Regions from separate parts of the Lysinibacillus sp. FSL K6-3209 genome, predicted to be linked through region 2. Evidence: predicted binding sites of a transcription regulator. Region 2 holds the regulator's gene; the other holds the start of a gene.

Region 1 (7,790 bases), 110 kb from region 2:
GCACGTCTTGCAATTACAGAAGAAGAAGCGGAAAAATTTGCTGAGCAACTTGGGAAAATTACTGACTTTGCAGAGCAGTTAAACGAGTTAGATACTACAAATGTTGAACCAACAACACACGTTTTACCATTAGTAAACGTAATGCGTGAAGACGTGGCAACAAAAGGTTTAGACCGCGATGTAATGATGTTAAATGTAAAAGAACAAGAAGATGGTCAAGTAAAAGTACCAGCTATCATGTAATTCTAAAACATAGGAGGATTCCTCATGACGTTATTTGAACGTTCAGCAAAGGAGCTACAAGCTGATATTAAAGCTGGTAACCTAACAATCGCTGACTTAACAAAAGAAGCATATGAACGAGTGGCAAAGCTTGACGGCGATGTACAAGCTTTCCTTGCTTCAAACGAAGAAAAAGCAACTGCACAAGCAGCTGAAATGGACAAAGTACCATTTGAAAAACGTGGACCACTTTTTGGTCTTCCTATTGGCGTGAAAGACAATATCGTAACAGAAGGCTTAGAAACAACATGTGCTTCTAAAATTCTTGAAGGATTTATGCCAATATACGATGCAACTGTCGTGAATAAGCTACGCGAAGCGGGCATGATTACAATTGGTAAATTAAACATGGACGAGTTTGCAATGGGTTCTTCAAATGAAAACTCATACTATAAAACAACAAAAAATCCATGGAACTTAAACCACGTACCAGGTGGTTCATCAGGTGCATCTGCAGCAGCAGTAGCAGCAGGCGAAGTGCCATTTTCACTTGGTTCAGATACAGGTGGTTCAATCCGCCAACCTGCAGCATATTGCGGTGTCGTAGGGATGAAACCTACATATGGTCGTGTATCTCGTTTTGGACTAGTAGCATTTGCTTCTTCATTAGACCAAATCGGACCAATTACACGTAATGTTGAAGACAATGCGCTTCTACTAGAAGCCATTTCAGGCTTAGACCCTAACGATTCAACTTCAGCAAATGTAGAAGTACCAAACTTCGCAGCAGCACTAACTGGCGATGTCAAAGGCTTACGTATTGCTGTACCAAAAGAATTTTTAGGTGAAGGTGTTGGCGAAGCAGCACGTCAATCCGTACTGGATGCATTAGAAGTATTAAAAGGCTTAGGTGCAACAGTAGAAGAAGTATCACTTCCTCATTCTAAATATGCGCTTGCAGCTTACTATATCCTTTCTTCTTCTGAAGCTTCATCAAACCTTTCTCGTTTCGATGGGATCCGTTATGGCTTCCGTGCTGAAAACGTGACGAACTTAATGGACCTTTACAAAGAAACACGTGCGCAAGGCTTTGGTGATGAAGTAAAACGTCGTATCATGCTAGGAACATACTCGCTTAGCGCAGGTACTTATGACGCTTACTACAAAAAAGCGCAACAAGCACGTACACTTATCAAAGCAGACTACGACAAAGTATTCGAAGACTTTGATGTAATTATTGGACCAACTGCCCCAACACCAGCATTTAAAATTGGTGAAAATGTAGATGATCCGATGACGATGTATGCTAACGATATTTTAACAATTCCTATGAACTTAGCGGGCGTACCAGCTATTTCAATTCCATGTGGCTTTGAAAATGGTCTACCACTAGGCTTGCAAATTATTGGTAAATACTTCGATGAAGCAACAATTTACCGTGTAGCGCATGCGTTCGAGCAAGCTACTGCGTTCCATAAAGAAGTTCCTCAAATTTGGGAGGGAAAATAACATGAACTTTGAAACAGTCATTGGTTTAGAAGTACACGTTGAGTTAAAAACAAACTCAAAAATCTTCTCGCCAGCGCCAGCTCACTTCGGTGCTGAACCAAATACAAACACAACAGTAATCGACCTAGGTTACCCTGGTGTCCTACCTGTCTTAAATAAAAACGTTGTAGATTTCGCAATGCGTGCAGCACTTGCATTAAACATGGAAATCGAACAAGAAACAAAATTTGACCGTAAAAACTACTTCTATCCAGATAATCCGAAAGCTTATCAAATTTCGCAATTCGATAAGCCAATCGGTAAAAACGGTTGGATTGATATTGAAGTAGATGGTTATACAAAACGTATCGGTATTACACGTCTTCATATGGAAGAAGATGCAGGTAAACTAACGCATGCTGGTGACCATTCACTTGTTGACTTTAACCGTCAAGGGACGCCGCTTGTAGAAATCGTTTCTGAGCCAGATATTCGAACAGCAAATGAAGCGTATGCTTATCTTGAAAAATTAAAATCCATTATCCAATATACAGATGTTTCAGACTGTAAAATGGAAGAAGGTTCACTGCGCTGTGATGCCAACATTTCGATTCGCCCATATGGTCAAGAAGAATTCGGTACAAAAACAGAGCTTAAAAACCTGAACTCATTCAACTACGTACGTCGTGGGATTGAGCACGAAGAGTTACGCCAAGCGGACGTATTACTTTCAGGTGGCGTGATTGATCAAGAAACGCGTCGCTTTGATGAAAAAACAGGTAAAACAATTTTAATGCGCGTGAAAGAAGGAACAGATGATTATCGTTACTTCCCAGAGCCTGACTTGGTGCGCCTGTCAATCGACGATGAATGGTTAGAGCGCGTGAAATCAGAAATTCCTGAACTGCCAGATGCTCGTAAAAAACGCTATGTTGAAGAATTAGGCTTAACACCTTATGATGCGGGCGTGCTTGTTATTTCTAAAGAAATTTCAGATTTCTTTGAAGCGATGGTAGCTGATGGTGCAGATGCAAAACTTTCAGCTAACTGGTTAATGGGCGATGTTTCAGCTTATTTAAATGCTGAACAAAAGGATCTTAAAGATACAGCGTTAACACCAGAAAACCTTGCTGGTATGGTGAAGTTAATTACGGACGGTACAATTTCTTCTAAAATCGGTAAAAAAGTATTTGCTGAATTAGTAGAAAACGGCGGTTCAGCTAATGACATTGTAAAAGCAAAAGGTTTAGTTCAAATTTCAGATGAGAGTGCCTTATTAGCAATTGTTACAGAAGTATTAGATAACAATGCACAATCAATCGAGGACTTTAAAAATGGTAAGGATCGTGCAATTGGTTTCTTAGTCGGTCAAATTATGAAAGCGACAAAAGGCCAAGCGAACCCACCAATGGTTAATAAATTATTACAACAAGAAATTGCTAAACGCTAATTTTTTGCTATTACAATGAGTCAAGAAAGTGTCTTCACTTTCTTGACTTTTTAAATGGAAAGACTATACATACTAACAAAAAGTAGCACTTAATAGTTGTCTAAAATGAGTATTCATAGCAAAATATAGAATAGAAACAATCACATCACTTAAAAAGGGGATAGTATATGAAAACTGAGCAACAATATTTTGAAGAAGCCATTTCAATTCAACAATATATGAATCATATGACGACGCTAAAGGAAGATAGCTTTGTAATTTATGATGGTTTTGAAGTGCCGACAAACGATGGTTTTGTAACGTTACTGAAGGACAAGCAACCAAAAATTTTAACCATTACAGAAGATTGGTGCGGGGATGCAATGCTAAATAATCCAATTATTCGCCGTGTTGCAGAAGCTGCAGGATTAGATATGCGTACAGTTTTCCGTGATGCAGATACGGATTTAATCGACCGTTATTTAACAAATGGTGGACGCGCGATTCCAATGTATATTTTATTAAACGAGTCAGGACAAGTGATAGGTAAATGGGGACCACGTGCGCCAGAGTTACAGGATATTGTTGTGAACAAAAGAGCGATGTTGCCAGATAAAGAAGACCCGAATTTTGAGGAAGCACAAAAATCGCTTTACGCTGAAATTCGTGAAGACAATATTACCAACAAAACAAATTGGACTTATGTATATGAAGATTTCAAAAAACATGTAACAGCAGCATTACAAAAATAAAACATTTTACTTAGCGGCAGTGGTGTTTGGGCTGGCGTAGTAATAGTAGTGCAACATTTCAACGAAAAATTCGTTGAAAGTATTAGAATCTTATGAAGCAGGAAGGTATGTTATGAAACGAGCAAGAATCATTTATAATCCTACATCTGGGCGAGAAGTGTTTAAAAAGCATCTACCAGAAGTATTGGAGAAACTAGAGGTAGCAGGCTATGAGACATCTTGTCACGCAACAACTTGTGAAGGTGATGCGATAGAGGCAGCAAAAAATGCAGTAGAACGTGGATTTGATATTATCATAGCAGTTGGTGGCGATGGGACGTTAAATGAGGTTGTTTCTGGTGTAGGCCAATTCGAAAAACGTCCGAAGATTGGTCTAATTCCTATGGGGACAACGAACGATTTTGCACGTGCTGTCCATATACCACGAAATATTGATGAAGCTGTTGATATTATTATTAAAGGCGATACCTTACCAGTTGATGTTGGATTGTTAAATGGAGAACGCTATTTCATCAATATTGCTGCTGGAGGACGTATTACAGAGCTAACGTACGAAGTACCTAGCAAAATGAAAACAATGCTTGGACAGCTCGCCTACTATTTAAAAGCAGTTGAAATGATTCCATCTATTAAGGCATCACATATGCGTATTGAATATGATGGTGAAGTATTCGATGGCGATGCCATGATGTTTTTATGTGGCTTAACGAATTCAGTAGGAGGCTTTGAAAAGCTTGCACCAGATGCGAGCATAAACGATGGCTATTTCACATTATTAGTATTAAAAAAAGTAAGCTTGCCAGAATTTATTCAACTTGCAGCAATGGCTTTACGAGGCGAACATTTAAAGGATGATCGTGTTATTTATAAAAAAGCAAGTGTCGTAAAAGTAACGACGGATAGTGAAGTTCATTTAAATTTAGATGGTGAATATGGTGGAGATGCGCCTGCGACTTTTGAAAACTTAAAGCGCCATATTGAAATTTTTGTCCCAATTGAAGATATTCGTGAGGAAGACCGTATTTAGATTAACAAAAAGCGTAAATTTTATTTTATAAATTTACGCTTTTTGTATTTTATTCCCATATAATGAAGGGTTGTGAACGAATTAAGAAAAATGTTTGGCAAATGTGCGTATATTACTTGAACAAAATTTGAAACCTTTATAATAGGCCGAAATATCGGACCATTATAAAGGTTTTTTTCGTTGGAATAGTGGAAAATATGGGTATGGGAAAGGGAAAGGAAGTGGTGCAGTTGTATAAGTCACAGGAAAAGAAGCTTATTTGGTTAAGTTTTGGTGTTGCAATTATCATGCTACTTTCCATACTTGGAAGAATATTTGGAAGTTAGGAGGGCAATGAGATGATTAATGAATCAGCAGTCTTTTGGAGTCGTGCGTTAACGGAGCTTACGTTATCATTCCACATCATTTATGCAACGATTGGTGTCGGGGTGCCGTTAATGATCATGATTGCACAATGGACTGGATATAAAAAGAACGATGAACATTATATTTTGATGGCGCGACGTTGGGCACGAGGTTTCGTCATTACCGTTGCTGTAGGGGTCGTAACAGGAACGGCTATCGGATTGCAATTATCGTTACTATGGCCGAATTTTATGCAACTTGCAGGGCAAACGATAGCATTACCGCTCTTTATGGAGACCTTTGCATTTTTCTTTGAAGCCATTTTCTTAGGAATTTATTTATATACGTGGGATCGCTTTGATAGCCAGAAAAAGCATATGTTACTCCTAATACCTGTTGCAGTTGGTGCATCTATGTCAGCTGTCTTTATCACAATGGTAAATGCCTTTATGAATGCACCTCAAGGCTTTGATATTGTGGACGGACAGCTTGTAAATATTCAACCATTTCTAGCAATGTTTAACCCAGCCATGCCAACAAAAGTTGCGCATGTTCTTGTAACAGCCTATATGACATCAGCATTCGTCTTGGCAGCCATTGCAGGCTACCGTATGCTCAAAGGCTCAGATCATGTTTACCATAAAAAGTCTCTATTTTTATTGATGAAAATCGGTTTAGTTTCATCCATTGCTGCAGCAATTATAGGCGATTTCTCAGGTAAATACTTAGCGGAATACCAACCAGAAAAATTAGCAGCGGCTGAATGGCATTTTGAAACAACAGATAAAGCATCTTTGATTTTGTTCGGTGTTTTGGACGGCGAAGAAGTTAAATACGCCATCAAGGTTCCTTATGCTTTAAGTATACTAGCACGCAATAATCCAAATGCAGAAGTTATTGGTTTAGATCAATATGCGGAGGAAGACAGACCACCACTTTATATACACTATCTTTTTAATATTATGGTCTTTATCGGCATGTTTATGGTATTAGTGTCCTTCCTTTACGTAGTAGGAAAACCCCGTGGTTGGCGCTTTATTCATACTCGATGGTTTAGATGGGTTATTGTTGCAGGTGCACCACTGTCAATTATTGCGATTGAAGCCGGTTGGTGGCTTGCGGAAGTTGGACGTCAACCGTGGATATTATACGGTATTATGCGCACACCAGACGGCGCTACAACGAGCGATCATGTAGATTTGATGATGCTGTTATTTACAGGTGTGTATACCGTACTTGGAATAGGAAGTACAGTCGTATTAGTGCGTATGTTTAAAAAGAATCCGATTGAACGTGAAATTGAAGATCGACATACAGAAAAGGGCGGTGACATCATATGACATTAGAGGTTTTAGGAATTTCAGTTTTATGGATATTCCTTTTCGGTTATGTGATGGTGGCATCTATTGATTTTGGGGCAGGTTTTTTCAATGCTTACAGTTTACTTATTGGAAAAAATCATGTCATAACCAATATTATTAAGCGTTATTTATCGCCTGTATGGGAAGTAACAAATGTCTTTTTAGTATTTTTCTTTGTAGGGATTGTAGGATTCTTTCCACAAACCGCCTTCTACTATGGAACAATCTTGCTTGTTCCAGTCAGCATTTCATTAGTGTTACTGGCAATTCGAGGGTCGTATTATGCATTTGAGGCGTACGGTGCACGCGGGCATATTGGTTACACGCTGACATATGGCGTATCAGGTTTATTGATTCCAGCTTCGCTCTCTGTTGTCTTTGCTATTGCAGGTGGTGGTTATGTAGACATTGTAGAAGGGCAACCTGTATTAAATTATTGGACATTATATACAAGTACATTTGCTTGGAGTATTGTCGTATTAAGTATAGCGGCAGTTCTCTATATATCCGCAGTATTTTTAACATGGTATGCACATAAAGCAACCGATGTAGAGGCTACAAATTTAATGCGAAAATACGCCCTTATTTGGGCAGCGCCTTTAATGATTAGTGCACTTGGTATTATGTATGAGATGAAATCCATTAACCCTGAAAGCTATCAGAATATGGTTGATTTATGGTGGATGTTTGCTATTTCCGCCGTATTATTTATCATTACAGTGATATTACTATGGATGCGAAAAAATTACGGTCTTGCAGTAGGATTATTAATCGCTCAGTTTGCGGTAGCATTTTTCGCCTATGGCATTGCACAATATCCATATTTACTGTATCCGTATTTAACAATTTACGATAGCTTCACAAGCACGCAAATGGCCGTTGCATTAGTCATCGTCTTTATTTTAGGATTATGCTTGCTTCTGCCTTCACTTTATTTATTGTTGAAATTATTCCTATTCAACAAAAATTACGTGACAGGAAAAGAAGACCATCATGCATAGGGGGATATAGGTATGGAACAAATCGAAATATTTTATGCGCCATTTATAGTCGTCATTATTAGTATCTTAATTATGTTTTGGTGGGCACCAAAGGATGATTATGTAAGAAAAAATAAAAAAGGGAGTCGCGAATAGCGGCTCTTTTTTAGCAAAATTAGTACAACC
Region 2 (7,790 bases):
TAAAAATATAATACTAACTAAATCTTAACAAACCCATGCACCAATTCTTAAGATTTTCTTATTGTTACCTATGTACGATCATTGTCCAGAAAAAAAGAAGCTGTTTTCATGAAAATACAAAAAAAGAAGCCTCTCACAAGTTCCATGAACTTATGAGAGGCTTCGTTAAAATCCTAGCATTTCACCTATACAAACCCTTCTAGTAAGGGGCTGCGGCTTATTACATCATGCCGCCCATGCCACCCATGCCGCCCATATCAGGCATGCCTGGTGCTGCTGGTTCTGGAATATCTGCTACAACCGCTTCTGTTGTTAAGAATAAAGCTGCTACAGATGCTGCGTTTTGTAGTGCTGAACGTGTTACTTTCGCTGGGTCTACTACGCCTGCTTCCATCATGTTTACCCATTCGCCTGTTGCTGCGTTGAAGCCAACACCGATTTCTTCGCGTTTTAAACGGTCTACAATGATAGAACCTTCAAGACCTGCATTGTTTGCGATTTGACGAACTGGCTCTTCTAACGCACGAAGCACGATTTTCACACCAGTTGCTACATCACCATCAACTGCGTCAGCTGCTTTTTCAACTGCTGCATAGACGTTTAGAAGTGCCGTACCACCACCTGATACAATACCTTCTTCAACTGCTGCACGTGTTGAGTTCAGTGCATCTTCAATGCGAAGTTTACGCTCTTTTAGTTCTGTTTCTGTTGCAGCACCAACTTTAATCACTGCTACACCACCAGCTAATTTCGCTAAGCGCTCTTGTAATTTTTCTTTATCGAACTCTGAAGTTGTTTCAGCAAGTTGTGCACGGATTTGGCCTACGCGACTTTCGATTGCATCTGCGCCGCCAACACCTTCTACGATTGTTGTATTGTCTTTTGTTACAACAACTTTCGCTGCACGGCCTAGTGATGTAATATCAGCTGTTTTAAGGTCTAAGCCTAATTCTTCTGTAATTACTTGACCACCTGTTAAGATTGCAATATCTTCTAGCATTGCTTTACGACGGTCACCGAAACCAGGCGCTTTTACTGCTACAGCGTTGAATGTACCGCGTAGTTTGTTTACAACAAGCGTTGCAAGAGCTTCACCTTCAACGTCTTCAGCGATCATTAAAAGTGGACGACCTTGTTGTACCACTTGTTCTAATAGTGGTAAAACTTCTTGGATATTTGTAATTTTCTTATCTGTAATTAAAATGTATGGGTTCTCAAGAACGGCTTCCATTTTATCTGTATCTGTTACCATATAGTGTGATGCATAACCACGATCAAATTGCATACCTTCCACTACATCTAACTCCGTTGTGAATCCTTTAGATTCTTCGATTGTGATAACACCATCATTACCAACACGTTCCATTGCTTCTGCAATTAGTTGGCCTACTTCGTCGTCTGCTGCTGAAATGGCCGCAACTTGTGCAATTTCTTCTTTGTTGCTTACCGGACGAGAAATAGCATGTAATTCTGTCAGTGCAGCTGCTACCGCTTTGTCAATCCCTTTACGGATGCCTACAGGGTTTGCACCAGCCGTTACGTTTTTCAGACCTTCACGGATAATCGCTTGTGCAAGAACTGTTGCAGTCGTTGTACCATCACCAGCAATTTCATTTGTTTTAGAAGCAACTTCTGCAACTAATTTTGCCCCCATATTTTCATATGGATTTTCAAGTTCAATTTCTTTTGCAATTGTTACACCATCATTTGTAATTAATGGTGAGCCGAATTTTTTTTCTAACACGACATTACGACCTTTAGGACCTAATGTCACTTTCACTGCGTTTGCTAATTTATCTACACCTTGAAGCATTAATGAACGCGCTTCTTCTGAGAATTTAATATCTTTTGCCATTTGAATTTACCCTCCTGAAATGGAATATTCGTTAAGCTTGATTCATATAATAATAATTATCCAATAATTGCAAGAATATCGCTTTCGCGTAAGATTAAGTATTCATTGCCTTCATATTTAACTTCTGTACCTGCGTATTTAGAGAAAATAATGTGGTCGTCAACTTTAACGTCAAGCTCTACACGTTGTCCGTTTTCTAAAACACGACCTGTCCCAACTGCTACTACTTTACCTTCTTGCGGTTTTTCTTTTGCAGAGTCTGGTAGTACAATCCCAAATGCAGATTTTTCTTCTACCTCGATTAGTTCGATGACAATACGATCTCCTAGTGGTCTTAACAAGTAAAACAACCTCCTATTAATTTAAATATTAGTTGAAAGTTTATTAGCACTCTATATCAACGAGTGCTAATACATTTATTATGATAATCAATCAATTCTTTTTTTGCAAGCGAGAACTTCGAAAAATTTTGTTTTCTTTCCATATTCCTCTACAATAGAAAGGAAGCTTATGAATGGAAAGGATTTTGACTGTGAATAATTCTCTAAAAAGCGTTCAGCATAAAAAAACTGCTCTGTATGTTTTAATCGTTTACATTATCATGCAAGTATCAGGTAGATGGTTGCTTTTACCGTTCCATAAATTTGTGATGAATACAACAGGCTTATCTCATGAACAAGCAGCTCCTATCACACAAGGCTGGTATATCGCACTTAGCTTCGCGATTGCATTGATTTTAAGTTTAATTTTAACCACTCGCGATAAAACGTTTTGGGATGTCTATCAAGGTAAAAAAGAGTCTATCCCACTTACAATTATGTGGGGCGTTTTAGGTTTCTTCCTTGTATTCTTCGGACAAATGATTGGAGCGGCTATTGAAATGGCCGTTTTTGGAATCGAGGGGGGCTCACAAAACACTGCTGATATCGTAGCGATAGCTAAAGGTGCACCCATTGCCATTTTAGCGATTGTTGTCTTTGGTCCAATTTTAGAGGAATTCGTCTTCCGTCGCGTTATTTTCGGCTCACTTGTTCAAACGACGAATTTCTGGGTGGCAGCCATTGTTAGTGCCATTTTCTTCGCACTGATTCATTTTGATTTTTCACACATCCTGTTGTATACCATTTGTGGTTTGATCTTTGCTTTCCTATACCACAAAACAAAACGGATATGGACATCAATTATTGCGCACATCATGCTAAATGGCTTTGTGACACTTGTCCAATTAAATGCTGAACCGTTGCAAAAGTTTTTAGAAGAACTGCAAAAAATGCAATAAAAAAAGCTGGATGTAGTCATCACATCCAGCTTTTTTATTAGTCATTCATTTCTTCTATTTGTCGTTTTTGCTCAGCTAACAAACGCTCCACTTGCTCGCGTTCTGCTGCTATCCGTTCTTCCTCTAACTGCATTGCTTCGGCTTGTAAAAATTTACGATAGCCCCTGCGCGCTATAATAATACTAATCTCATAAATTAAAAATAGCGGAATTGCTACAATAACGTTTGAAATAAAGTCGGGTGGTGCAAGAAATACCGCTATCACAACTAACACGAAATATGCATATTTTCTGAATTTCACCATTAATTCAGGATTTAATATACCTAAACGCGCTAAAAATAACGTTACAACAGGTAACTGAAAAACGATTCCGAAAGGCATAACTAGGCGAAACAAAAATGAAAAATATTCGTTAATACCAATTGTTTGTTGTATTTCTAAATCCGCAGATAAGCCCATCATAAAGTGCATAACATATGGGAATAGCACATAATAAGAAAATGATGCACCTGCTATAAATAGAATAAACGAGTATGGAATATATTTTAAAGTAGCCTTACGTTCTGTCTCATGTAAACCTGGTGTAATAAACAGCCAGATTTGATGAAGAAGCAATGGTGAACTTAAAACAAATGCTATAATAACCGTCACTTGCAAGTAGACAACAAGTGGGTCGGTCACTTTAAACGCGTTTAAAGTTAGTTGCTCTGCTTCTTTACTATATTGAATATATTTAATAATTGGTTCGGCTAGATAAAAGCCAACTATAAGTGCAATAACAAAGAAAACAGCACAAATTAAGAGCCGTTTTCTAAGTTCTACTAAATGCTCTGTAACAGTTAATTCTCTTGGATTCATATTAAATTGACATCCTTAACTTACTTAACGTTATCATTTTCTTTATGTTCAATTACTTTCTTTTTTGCATCATCATCGTCATCAGCTAGACCTTTTGTTGCATTTTTAAATTCGCGAAGTGTAGAACCCATAGCTTTACCTAGCTCTGGTAATTTCTTTGGTCCGAAAATTAAAATAGCAACCACACCGATAATAACTAGGCCAACTGGTGAAATAGCACTTAAGTGCACAACCATTACAGCCACCTCCTCTTATATATATCATTTTAACTTAAATTTTTAGGTTTGGCGAATTTATTTAGATAGTTTGAACGCCATCAATTGTAACTGTTTACAAAATTGTGAATGCACTTATTTATCGCTATTTCTTATTAAATATATAAGCGCTTGCAATTCAACTGATAAATCTATTGTTAATAATTTCATAGAATCGGGTACAGTAATTCGCTCTGGTGTAAAGTTTAAAATACCTTTTGCGTCCATTGCTGCTAAGCGATCCGCCATCTTCTGAGCAGAGCGTGAAGATACTGTTAAAATAGCTAGGTCTGCCCCGTATTCAGCATACTTTTCTTCTAGTAAATCGGGATGATACACAGGAATATTGCTGATCATTTTCCCTTCCTTTGGCGCCTTCGAGTCAAATGCCACCACAATGTGTGTATTATGATTTTTCTGGAAATTATACTTTAAAAAGGCATTACCTAAGTTCCCCACACCGATTAATGCTACTTTTGTTGTTTCATGCTGATCTAGTGTTTGACTAAAAAATGTCAATAGATGTTGTACATCGTAGCCATATCCCTTTTTCCCAAGCGCACCAAAATAAGAGAAATCACGACGAATCGTTGCAGAGTCGATTTTCATCGCTTCGCTCAATTCCTTCGATGAAATACGTTCCATTCCTTCTTGTGCAAAGTTTTGGATAAATCGATAGTAAAGAGGAAGTCTTTTAGTTGTGGCTTGTGGAATTTTCACTTCTTGTTTCAAACTTTTTCCTCCTTATAAACACATCAAATCCACCGAAGTGCATTTGAATATTCTTTTGAAACATGCTTATACAAATCAATTACACCGCAGTGTAATTGCGTCCAGATTCTTTCCAAGCTTATGCGGTAATCTGTGACATCCACTGGTGGATTTCCCTTTAGTTAACGGCGTTTTTTACGCCACTAACTAAAGAGAAATCGTTTCAATCTTACATGACAGCTTGGAATAAGTAAAGCACTGACATTGCAAGCAAATCCCTCATCATTTACACTAAGAATGAATTGAGGTGTCAAGAATGATTGTATTACAAGTCAATCAACTATATAAATCCTTTATTGCCGATGAAATTTTAAGTGGCGTAAAACTAGAAGTTCAACACCGTGATCGTGTCGCATTAGTAGGACGTAACGGTGCTGGTAAATCCACTTTACTAAAAATCATTGCTGGTCAATTGTCATATGATGCTGGCGATATTATCATTCCAAAAGGTGTACAAGTCGGCTATTTGGAACAACATGCTGGACTAAATTCTACGTTGTCAATTTGGGACGAAATGATGACAATTTTCGAACCGCTTCTTTCACAAGAAAAAGCATTACGTTCCCTTGAACAACAAATGGCTGATCCGGCCGTTTACGATAACTCTGACATGTATTCAAAGATAATGTCCGAATATGACCAATTACAACATGATTTTAAAGATGCAGGTGGCTATCAGTACGAGTCTGATACACGCTCTGTTCTTCATGGTATGCAATTTTACCCAGAGGATTATGAAAAACCAATTAGCTCCTTGTCAGGGGGCCAGCGAACTCGTCTAGCTCTTGCTAAGCTGCTACTAAGCAAGCCCGATTTATTAATTCTCGATGAGCCTACCAACCATTTAGATATTGAAACGCTATCTTGGTTAGAAAATTATTTAAAAGGCTATGAAGGCGCTATTTTAATTGTTTCCCATGACCGTTACTTCTTAGATCAAGTCGTTTCTATTGTTTATGAAGTATCTCGCCATCGCGTCACAAAATATACAGGCAACTATAGTGCCTATTTAGATGAGAAAGCAAAAAACTATGAGCGCGATATGAAAATGTTTGAACGTCAGCAAGATGAGAAAGCCAAGCTTGAGGATTTTATTCAAAAAAATATTGCCCGTGCCTCAACGACCAAAATGGCACAAAGCCGACGCAAAATGCTTGAACGCACAGAATGGATGGACTCCCCTGAAGGAGATGAAAAATCCGCTAGCTTCGGTTTTACAATTGAACGCCAAAGTGGTAATGATGTGCTTTCTATTGATGCCTTAGCTGTTGGCTACGGTGACAAGCAAATTTCTAGCGGCATAACACTACGAACTTTTCGTGAAGACCGCATCGCATTAGTCGGACCAAACGGTGTGGGCAAATCCACATTATTAAAAACCATAGTAAAAGATTTGTCCCCACTTGCAGGGGAAATCCGCTATGGTACCAATGTGCAAATTGGCTATTACGATCAAGAACAGGCGAAACTATCTAGCAATAAAAGCGTTTTAAAGGAACTATGGGATGAATGGCCATTAATGAATGAAAAAGATATTCGCACTGTACTTGGTCGCTTTTTATTCAGCGGCGAAGATGTGGATAAAACGGTAAACTCTTTATCTGGTGGTGAGAAAGCTCGACTGGCATTGGCAAAGTTAATGATGCAAAAAGCGAATTTCTTAATTCTCGATGAGCCTACCAACCATTTAGATTTGGATAGTAAAGAGGTGCTAGAAAATGCCCTAATTGATTATCCTGGAACACTCCTTTTCGTATCACATGACCGTTATTTCATTAACCGAATTGCTACAAAAGTTGTTGAGCTATCTGGAGAAGGTTCTTTTGAGTATTTAGGTGATTATGATTATTATCTTGAGAAAAAACAGGAGCTTTACGAAATTGCTCAAATGAAAGCAGCTTCTCAGTCACAACTACAATCAACAGCATCTGAAAAGACCTCTACTTCAACAATTGATAAAGAGGCAAAAAAACGTGAACGCCAAATTAGAAGAACTATTGAAGAGCTAGAAGTTACCATGCAAAAGGCTTCAATAGAAATTGCTCGTTTAGAAGAAGCACTTTGCGATTCCGAAATTTTCACAGACCATGAGAAAATTACACAACTACAAAATGAGTTAGCTACTGTTAAAGAACAGCACGAAGTCATTGAAATGGAATGGCTTGAGCTAAATGAAGAGTTAGAAAATATTATTTTGTAAATCGTAAAGCAACAGTATAATCTTTTTAGTACTTGGCACTAAACATAAATACCTTGCATAATATACGCTCCAAATCATAAAAATCCACTTTGCTTTCCGCGGGCACACACGTAAGCCGCGGAGTCTTCGTGGATTTTTCCTTACAATTTTCAGAATTGTTTTAGTACCTGTCACCTTGGCTTTTTTCTTTACTCGCCTTTATTTTTCATATATATTGGTCAAGTGCTATTTTTCGACAAAAAATGCCCACAACTTTATACACACTATAAAACTAGTAATATCAACATATCAACAGACTTTTCCACACTGTCCACAATTTCAAATTATTTAATCCACATAGTTTTGTGTAAAATACGCTACTATATATAGAATAATCACAACTTATGCACAAGTTATCCACATTTTGTGCATAAGTACGAATGTTCGCAGTTTTTTCACATGTTTTTTTCACAGGTTCTGTGGATAATTTTCTGAAAAATTTGTCAATTACTCTTTTTCTATTATAAGTATATATTTTCTTACAATATTCAAGATTTTATACGTAAAAAAAGAGGATGCCCGAATAATAACTT

The links. The regulator Rex, encoded in region 2, represses fermentation and respiration genes when NADH is low (regulators of the CRP and FNR family bind a similar motif). The targets are predictions, from matches to a motif close to TTGTGAAATATTTCACAA.
Region 1: MHH88_RS19465 (cytochrome ubiquinol oxidase subunit I) is a predicted target of Rex. The motif match lies at 4,989-5,006, and genes of this name have one in related genera.

Annotation. Positions count from the first base shown of each region.
Region 1 is NZ_CP150264.1:3,990,700-3,998,489, reverse strand. It holds gene gatC (Asp-tRNA(Asn)/Glu-tRNA(Gln) amidotransferase subunit GatC) at 1-243, shown strand, start outside; gene gatA (Asp-tRNA(Asn)/Glu-tRNA(Gln) amidotransferase subunit GatA) at 268-1,731, shown strand; gene gatB (Asp-tRNA(Asn)/Glu-tRNA(Gln) amidotransferase subunit GatB) at 1,733-3,160, shown strand; gene MHH88_RS19475 (thioredoxin family protein) at 3,328-3,891, shown strand; gene MHH88_RS19470 (diacylglycerol kinase) at 4,004-4,918, shown strand; gene MHH88_RS19465 (cytochrome ubiquinol oxidase subunit I) at 5,257-6,603, shown strand; gene MHH88_RS19460 (cytochrome d ubiquinol oxidase subunit II) at 6,600-7,625, shown strand; gene MHH88_RS19455 (hypothetical protein) at 7,638-7,760, shown strand.
Region 2 is NZ_CP150264.1:4,101,114-4,108,903, forward strand. It holds gene groL (chaperonin GroEL) at 221-1,855, opposite strand; gene groES (co-chaperone GroES) at 1,912-2,196, opposite strand; gene MHH88_RS19925 (CPBP family intramembrane glutamic endopeptidase) at 2,370-3,134, shown strand; gene tatC (twin-arginine translocase subunit TatC) at 3,172-3,993, opposite strand; gene MHH88_RS19935 (twin-arginine translocase TatA/TatE family subunit) at 4,014-4,229, opposite strand; gene MHH88_RS19940 (redox-sensing transcriptional repressor Rex) at 4,344-4,979, opposite strand; gene MHH88_RS19945 (ATP-binding cassette domain-containing protein) at 5,275-7,218, shown strand.